2 regions of the Cohaesibacter sp. CAU 1516 genome follow, and region 2 is predicted to be linked to the other one. Evidence: riboswitches for the same ligand, from Rfam matches in the RefSeq annotation. Region 2 holds a riboswitch; the other holds the start of a gene.
The links. Region 2 has a riboswitch for cobalamin ahead of FDK21_RS06480 (DUF1636 domain-containing protein). Riboswitches for the same ligand answer to the same signal wherever they lie in the genome.
Positions count from the first base shown of each region.

Region 1: linked by a shared signal. The riboswitch ahead of FDK21_RS17140 (ABC transporter substrate-binding protein) and the one ahead of FDK21_RS06480 (DUF1636 domain-containing protein) in region 2 are both predicted to bind cobalamin.

Region 1 is NZ_VANT01000007.1:224,470-228,584, forward strand. It holds gene FDK21_RS17135 (iron ABC transporter permease) at 1-849, opposite strand, end outside; gene FDK21_RS17140 (ABC transporter substrate-binding protein) at 849-1,934, opposite strand; cobalamin riboswitch at 2,062-2,271, opposite strand; gene FDK21_RS17145 (IclR family transcriptional regulator) at 2,342-3,118, opposite strand; gene FDK21_RS17150 (hypothetical protein) at 3,302-3,691, shown strand; gene FDK21_RS17155 (alpha/beta hydrolase) at 3,753-4,115, shown strand, end outside.
Region 2 is NZ_VANT01000001.1:1,417,094-1,421,208, reverse strand. It holds gene cobN (cobaltochelatase subunit CobN) at 1-116, opposite strand, end outside; gene cobW (cobalamin biosynthesis protein CobW) at 141-1,235, opposite strand; gene FDK21_RS06480 (DUF1636 domain-containing protein) at 1,245-1,658, opposite strand; cobalamin riboswitch at 1,765-1,978, opposite strand; gene FDK21_RS06475 (DnaJ family domain-containing protein) at 2,157-2,477, opposite strand; gene folD (bifunctional methylenetetrahydrofolate dehydrogenase/methenyltetrahydrofolate cyclohydrolase FolD) at 2,604-3,518, opposite strand; gene FDK21_RS06465 (formate--tetrahydrofolate ligase) at 3,592-4,115, opposite strand, start outside.

The DNA.
Region 1 (4,115 bases), on a different contig from region 2:
CGAAAGCAGCGCCGTTACGAGGCGAACCCTTTTGAGATTGTAGCCGAGTGAGGCGGCGGTTTCTTCTCCGGCAGCCATGGCATTGAGCGCCCATGCCATCCGCCAGAAAATAGGCGCGGCAATCGCAAGCATCACAGCAGAGAAGCCTACCTCATCCCAGCTGGCGGCATTCAATGAGCCGAATGTCCAGTGAACGATCGCGGCTAGCTGCTCTTGCGTGGCAACAAATTGCAGGGTCGCGGTGAAGGCACTGAACAGATAGGTCAACCCGATACCTGCCAGAATGATCGTCGTTGCGGAGATGCCACTCAAACCGGCAATCCCCAGAACAATCCCGGCACACAGCATGGATGAGGCAAATGCGCCGCCAACCATCATGTAGGTGCCCAGTTCGGGCATTTGCAAAGCTCCCAACAGGATGGCCAGCGCCGCCCCGAAGGCCGCAGCGGGGGAAAGGCCCACGGTGAAGGGACTGACCAGCGGATTGCGCGTGATCCCCTGCATCATGACGCCCGCGACCGACAGCCCGGCACCGCCAACGAGGGCCATGGTGATGCGCGGCAGGCGCAGTTGCATCACGACCTTCTCCTGCAGAACGGACACTTCGGCAAACAGATTGGCGGGCAGGACGGGACCAAGAAGTATTTGAATGGCCTGAAGCAGTGAAATGTCATTGGCGCCAAGGGAAACCGCAAAGACCGACAGCAGAGCCAGCAGCAGCACGCCCGATAGGCAAATCAGGGAGGCACGGATGGTCCGGCGAGCATAGGCTCGCCGGATATCCCCCGATGGATCCTGAACGGATGACCCAGATGGGATGACCTCCGATGGAGAGAAGGCCCTGTTCATCACTGACCTGCTTCCCATTCGGAGACCTTGGCCCAGTAGCGTCCCGGATAGGCGACACCCTGAAAATCCTCCAGCCATGTTTTCATCACCGCATCTGGATCAACATCTTCGAAGCGGTCTGGATAAAGCCATTTGGCAATCGACAGCGCGCCAATCATCTTGGAACAACCTCCAGCCAGATAGTAGTTCATGTGGTAGGCATCACCATTCTTGATTGCCGGCAGTGCGTCAAAACCAGGACGTTCCTTTAGCGCTTCAAAGAAGGCCTGTGAGAAGCTTTCCGGGTGAAGCGGATAGGAGCCGGGCTGAAGCTTGATGATCATGTCCGGCTGTGCCTTGAGGATTGCTTCGGGGTCCACTTCATGATTGTGGACACTTCCGCGCTCTTTGGGCTGGGTTTCAATATCGACATGTTCAAAGATATTGCGTCCGCCAGCCGCTTCGATCATGTCATGCCAGCCGGAGCCACGCAGCACGGAACGATAGGGCGTTTTCTCCTCGAGATAGACCGTCTTGCGCTCTACGCCTTCAAGCCGTTTTTTCAACAGCGCCATGTTGCCAGTATAGAAGGCGTTGAGCTTGGCGGCCTTTTCCTCGGCGTCGAACATCTTGCCAAAGGCGGTAATGTTGGAGACATGCTTGAGGACATCCCAGCCGGTCAGTACCACAACAGGAATGTCGAAAGGCTCGAGCGTCTTGATGGCCTCCTGCCAACTGCCGTTGCGGGGGAAGATCACAACATCGGGGTCTTGTGCAATGATCGCCTCGTAATTTGGCTCTCGCTGCCCTTTCCCGACAAGCATATCCTCCTTGAGGTCCGGCCAGTAGGTGGGATCGCGCGTCACCCAACTGTCGACACCGACGATCACGTCCATGCCAGCCACCGCACGAATGAACTCAGCATTGTAGCGGTTGAAGACGACTGCGCGCTTCAATGGTTTGTCAAAGGTCAGCGTGCGACCGCTGTCATCGGTGATGTTGATAGGGGCTGCAGTTGCAACAGAATAAGCCGCAGCAAATGCCACAAAGAAGGCGATCGCGCGCGCCAGACGCGATAGGCCGGATAGCCAGATATTGGAAAGCAATGTCCCGTACTCCAGATGCGGCAAGGCAACCGAAGTCGGGCAAGTCTGATGCAATCAGATTCAATATGGCGAAGACGCAGAGACATGCGCATTGTCATGAGACCCTCCTCCAGGACACCCCGCCCGGGTTGAATGATTGAATGTCGGCAGGTCTCCTGGCTTACAGGTCATTGCGCTCCCCGGCCTTCCCAGATTGGTACAATCCAGTGGCCAGCTTGAGGGCGCTCTCTGTTTACAGTTGCGGGGACAGCTCCGGATTTGTGACAGGCTCATGCATCTGCCACGCACCGAATTCCCTTTTTATTCCGTTAAGGAAACCGACGAACAGATATATCCACTATGCGGCAGCAGCTGTCAATCGGGGATCTATCGCTTTGTCTGAAATCAGCCAGCGATCCCGGAAACCGCTATTCGAGATCGGCGCCCATGCGAACAGACAAGCGTTTCGCGATTCGTTTGACATTGGTAATCAGATTTTCACGGTCCGTCTCGTCGGCATCTTCAATCAGCAGACTGACGGCGATGCCGGCAATCGGCGTATTCTGAGAGTCCAGAACCGGGGCGCCGAAGCAAATGATGCCTTCTGCCACTTCCTGATTGTCGATGGAATATCCACGTTTGCGAATGGCCGCCAAATCCTCCAGCAGCCCATCAATCGACTGTTCGCTGAAAGGTGTGCGCGGTTCTGGCAACCCGTCTGCATAAAGGCGCTTGACTTCGAAATCACTCATCGAGCTGAGGAAGGCCTTTCCCGTTGCCGTGAAGGCTGCGGGAAGCCGCATTCCGGCACGAAATTCTATCAAAGAGTGACTAAATTCGGAATTGCGCGCGGCTATATATACAACTTCTGCTCCGTCTCTGACCGTCAATGTGATGGTCGCTCCAGGCATTTCGGTCTCGGTGTCCCAAATGGATGCAAACTCTGTTGCAACGTCAGATTGTCGATTGAAGGCATTGGACCAGCGCATGACATGGGGGCCCAACTGGTAGGCTTGATCGGACCGCTTGATCAGCAGATTTAGCTCCACAAGCGTTTGACAAAGCGTATGAACCGAGCTTTTCGCAAGATTCAGTTCCTGCGCCAGCTTCGACACGGTCGGGTGTGTCCGACTGCGAGCAACAAAATCCAGAATGCGCGACGCTCTTTCAACCGCAGGTACTAGTTTTGGTGTTGGATTGTCCATAATTCCTCGTCGTCTTTTTTTGAAGTTTCTTTTCTATCTTGACAAGCTTCCATACACCCGGATATGGTTTTGTACATAGAAAGACGTTCCATATACTGAACAATAAACATATATCAGAACATCTTTCAAGGCAAAAGTATTTGAATTTTGTCACATATTCACCGTGTGGTTGGGGAGGAGCGCATGGCCTTGAGTGTTAGAGACTGGGCGACCAGATTCAGTCAAGCCTCGGACAATGATGCCGCCATTGGCGCAATGGCTCGTCACTTTACCTGCACCTACCTGCTGGATATGGGCCTCGCCAAGGCGATCGTTCGTATGTTGGATGGCAAGGTGCATGAAATCAATATCAATCCCGGCCCTCTTGATTCCTACGATTTTGCCTTGCGTGCCAGCCCAGATACCTGGCGGGAATTTGCGCAGCCTATTCCCAACCCGATGTATCACGGCATTTGGTCTGCGAGCTTCCGGCGCGATCTCAAGCTGGAAGGCAACTTGCTTGTCCTAATGCAAAATCTTCGCAATTTCACCATTCAATTTGAGCTGTTGCGCAAAGTGGGCGTGCCTGTCTGAGCCAAACCGCATGCGGCGCCACCGCACACGGTCACGATACAAATTCTTTAGGGGGAACCTGATGGTCAAGCACTCTCCGGTTGTGGGTCGGTATGTAACCATCGATGTGGATGGCTGCGAATATAAGGTCTTCTATCTCCGCAACGGACAGGGGCAGCCTCTTGTCTGTCAGCACACGGCTGGTTGTCACAATCATCAATGGCGCGATCTGCTCGAAGATCCGGACATCACAGCCCGGTATGACGTCATCGCCTATGATCTGGCCCGACATGGCAAATCGGATCCGCCGACAAACAAGGAATGGTGGAAAGAGGAATACAAGCTCACGGCCGACCACTTTATGAAATTCATCCTCGCCTTTTGCGATGCGCTGGAGCTCGAAGATCCGATCTTTATGGGGTCGTCTTTCGGTGGCAATGTTGCG
Region 2 (4,115 bases):
GCGGAAAGCTCACTGTCGGCCGCTGACAGAATGAGAATATCGCCGGGGCTTTGCCCCAGATCGATTGCTTCATCCTGATCATCAATGCGGCCGGCTTGTGGTGCGAGAATATGCATGGGACTTGCTATGACCTTTCAAAATCAGGAGAGCGTGGCTTCTGCCGCTGCCTGATCAAAATCTTTAAGGCCGATCACCACCAGACCGGTCTTGGCTTCGCCTGATGTATCGAACCAGCTGTCAACCCGACGACCAACGGCCTGAATGACAACGCGGGCTTTCTTGCCCTCAAGCGCCGCATAACCCTTGACCCGCAGAATACCCGGCTGCGCCAGTGCCTTCTCAACACTCACCTTCACATCTTCCATCGAGGCAAAGACGCGCGGCGGTACGACAATGGAGTGGAACTCGTCATGATGATGATCATGATGGTGGTCGTGGTCGTGGTCATGATCGTCATGGTCATCATGGTCGTCATCATGGTCATGATCATGATGGTGATCGTGGGCGGCCTTGCGGCTATCCAGATCATCCTCAGCCACGGAATCAAGCCCCAGCAAAATGGCGGCTGAGACATCGCCATTGCGTGAGTGAATATTCTTCACGCCTTCGCGGGCATGTTCGCCGATGATCGCTTCAACCCGCGCCATACCTTCATCGTCCACCAGATCGGCTTTGGAAATGACAATCATGTCAGCGCATTTCAACTGATCGGCAAACAATTCCTCAATCGGGCTTTCATGATCAAGGCTGTCATCCTGCGCGCGCTGCTTGGCAATGGCGTCTTCATTCTGGCTGTAATGCCCATCGCTGAGCGCAGATGCATCGGCAATGGTCACAACTCCGTCCACCGTGACGGAGGCCCGCACGCTCGGCCACTGGAAGGCCTTAACCAACGGCTGAGGCAGGGCAAGGCCAGAGGTTTCAATGACGATATGATCCGGTTTCGGATCGCGCTTCAGAAGCATTTCGATGGTTGGCAGGAAATCATCAGCCACCGTGCAACAGATGCAGCCATTTTTCAGTTCGACCACATCGTCGGCAGTGCAGTTCGGGTTGCCGCAGTCGCTGAGCAATTCGCCGTCAAAGCCCATGTCCCCGAATTCATTGACGATCAGCGCGATTTTCTTGTCGCCGGCCTGTTCGATCAGTTTGCGGATCAGGGTTGTCTTGCCAGCACCAAGAAAGCCGGTCACGACAGTTGCAGGAATCTTTTTGTTGGAGGAGGCAAAGGACATGATGGACCTCTAATCTTTCATATCGGGAAATTCGGGAGACGGGTGCAGGCGGACGAGGGTGTTCTTGCGAACATGCTCTGGGCGCTCTCGCCAAACCGGTGCGCCGGTATCAGACGCAACATAAAGCCGGGAGAAGGAAAGTAGATCGTCGACGCGTTCATCAGACTTATCGAGGTCAGCAATCACATAGCCATATTTGCCAGCGCTGCGCAGGCTGACCGTGCAGGCTTGCTGGCAACTATTCATGCATTGCACAGGTTCAACGGCTAGCGTATCGCGCAACACATCGTCCTTGCCAACCGCTTCGACCAACCGGTCGTGTAGCAACTGGCCTTCGATGGGCCGGGCATCCGCTGCGGTGTCCGTAGGATCAATGCGCCGACAGGTCACACAGACCTGCATAAGCCCAGACTTCTTCGCCATTTCGCCTCCTGATAGGCCTGTTGGACAAGGCCGACTTGAATCGAGATAGACCGGGTAAAGTGGAGCATGCGGAAAAGGTTCCACGGCTCCGATCCTCCCCGACCGGTCGTGAATTGCTGCGGCAGGCAGGTCTCCTGGCTCGCGGTTTTGCGCCATTTCGCCTTCCCGGATTAAAAATCCAGTGGTCCTTTGAAATGGCAATCCGCTTACAGTTGCGGGGGCAGCCACGGTTTAGGCCCCGAGTTGGGTCATCCGCACCGTGTTCCCTTTTCATCCGCCTTGCCTTCTTGCAAAGCAGAACCTTCCGTAACTCCCCTTGTGCGGGATAACCCTAGGATTGTCAATCACAACGGACAGATCGAAAGGAGAAGTCTGTCAAAGGTCGAACATTCGACAGGAAAAATGCGAGGAATGACATCGAACCAACAAGCCAGCAAAAAGAAACCCCGCCAATCCGTCAGGACAGGCGGGGTATAATAGAAGCGCAGAGCCGTGCAATTATTCTGTGTAGAATTTGCGCCGCGCATCCTGTTCTACGCCGAGCACCATCTGCAACTCGGCAAGTTTGCGAAACTCTGCTTCGCGCTCTTCCTGACTGGCTGCTGCATTGAGGCGTTCATATTGATCGGCGATTGCCTTCTTTAGTTCGATTTCTTTGGGTAACGCGCCGGTTTCCTCCAGAATGCGATAACCCGCCTTCAAAAAGGTGTCGTCGCTTTGCTTGGGAGGTTTGGGCTTGCGTGCCCGCTTGTATTCATCAAGCAGACCATCCGCCTTGATCTTGGCGATGAGATATTCTGCGACGTCCTTGTTCGGCATGGTTCACTCCCTCAGAACGCTGGATCTTACTCTTATAATATAAGCCTCAAGTGACGCTTTTACAATCATTTCAGCGCGTTGGGTGCCAAAATAGGACCCATAAAGCGCGCCGTAAGAATGCAAAGATCACGATAGCATGGATGCGTAATCCAGATCATCAAGCCCGGCCGAGCGACGCGCCGCTGTCAGGGTGTTGGCCATTAACAAAGCAATCGTCATCGGGCCGACGCCACCCGGCACCGGCGTTATGGATCCGGCCCGCTCAACAGCACTGTCATAGTCTACGTCCCCGACAAGACGGGTCTTGCCTTCGCCGCGCTCTGGCGCATCAATCCGGTTGATCCCCACGTCGATGACACAGGCACCGTCCTTGATCCAGTCGCCCTTGACCATTTGAGGCCGCCCAACCGCAGCAACGACAATGTCAGCGCCACGCACGACATCCGGCAGGTCTTTGGTCCGGCTATGGGCAATCGTGACGGTGCAGCTTTCCGCCAGCAGCAAAGCCGCCATCGGTTTGCCAACAATGTTCGAGCGGCCAATGACAACCGCATTCTTGCCCGACAGATTGCCCAAAACCCGCTTGGCCAGAATGAGCGAGCCGGCAGGGGTGCAAGGCACCATCGCCTTGTCGCGCTCCCCTGCGGTCAACAAGCCGACATTGATCGGATGGAAACCATCGACATCTTTGTCTGGGCGGATCAGATTGAGCACCTTGGACTCGTTGATGTGATCGGGCAGCGGCAACTGCACCAGTATGCCGTGAATGGCCGGATCGTCATTCAAATCGCCAATCAGAGACAACAAGGCTTCTTCCGTGACATCATCCGCCAAAGTATGTTGCACAGAATGGAAGTTGCATTCCTTGGCGGCTTTGCCCTTGGAGGCGACATAGACCTTGCTGGCGGGGTCTTCGCCGACAATCACCACAGCAATGCCGGGCACCACGTTGGTTTCCTTGATCAGTTTCTCGGCTTCGATCGCGATTGTCGCGCGCAAATCAGTGGCGATGGCTTTGCCATCAATTCGGGTGGCGGTCATGCTGTTTCCCTCAAACCCATTGGCGACAAAATGATGTCGCTATGCTCTCAATTCCCGCCTACCTATAGCCCCGTTAAAACAGCCCTTCAATGTCGCCATTGTTATTAAGGTGGATAGATAGGGCTGCCGGTTTGCGCGGCAAGCCCGGCATGGTCATGATTTCACCGCAAATCACCACGACAAAACCGGCTCCGGCAGACAGGCGCACTTCACGAATCGGAACGGAATGCCCGGTCGGAGCGCCGCGCCAATCTGGATCAGTTGAAAAGCTATATTGCGTTTTGGCCATGCAAATCGGCAAATCGCCATAGCCTTGCTCTTCCCAACTGGCTAACTGGTTGCGAATCTTCTTGTCGGCGATCACTTCATTGGCGCGGTAGACCCGTTTTGCAATGGTTTCGATCTTTTCAAACAAAGGCATCTTGTTGGGGTAAAGTGGAGCAAATTGTGCATTGCCGCCATTGGCCAGTTTCGCCACTTTGTGAGCCAGATCGAGCGCACCCTTGGAGCCTTCTGCCCAATGGCGACAGACAATTGCCTCAATGCCAAACTTGGTGACATAGGTCTGAATTGCTTCTATTTCCGCGTCCGTGTCAG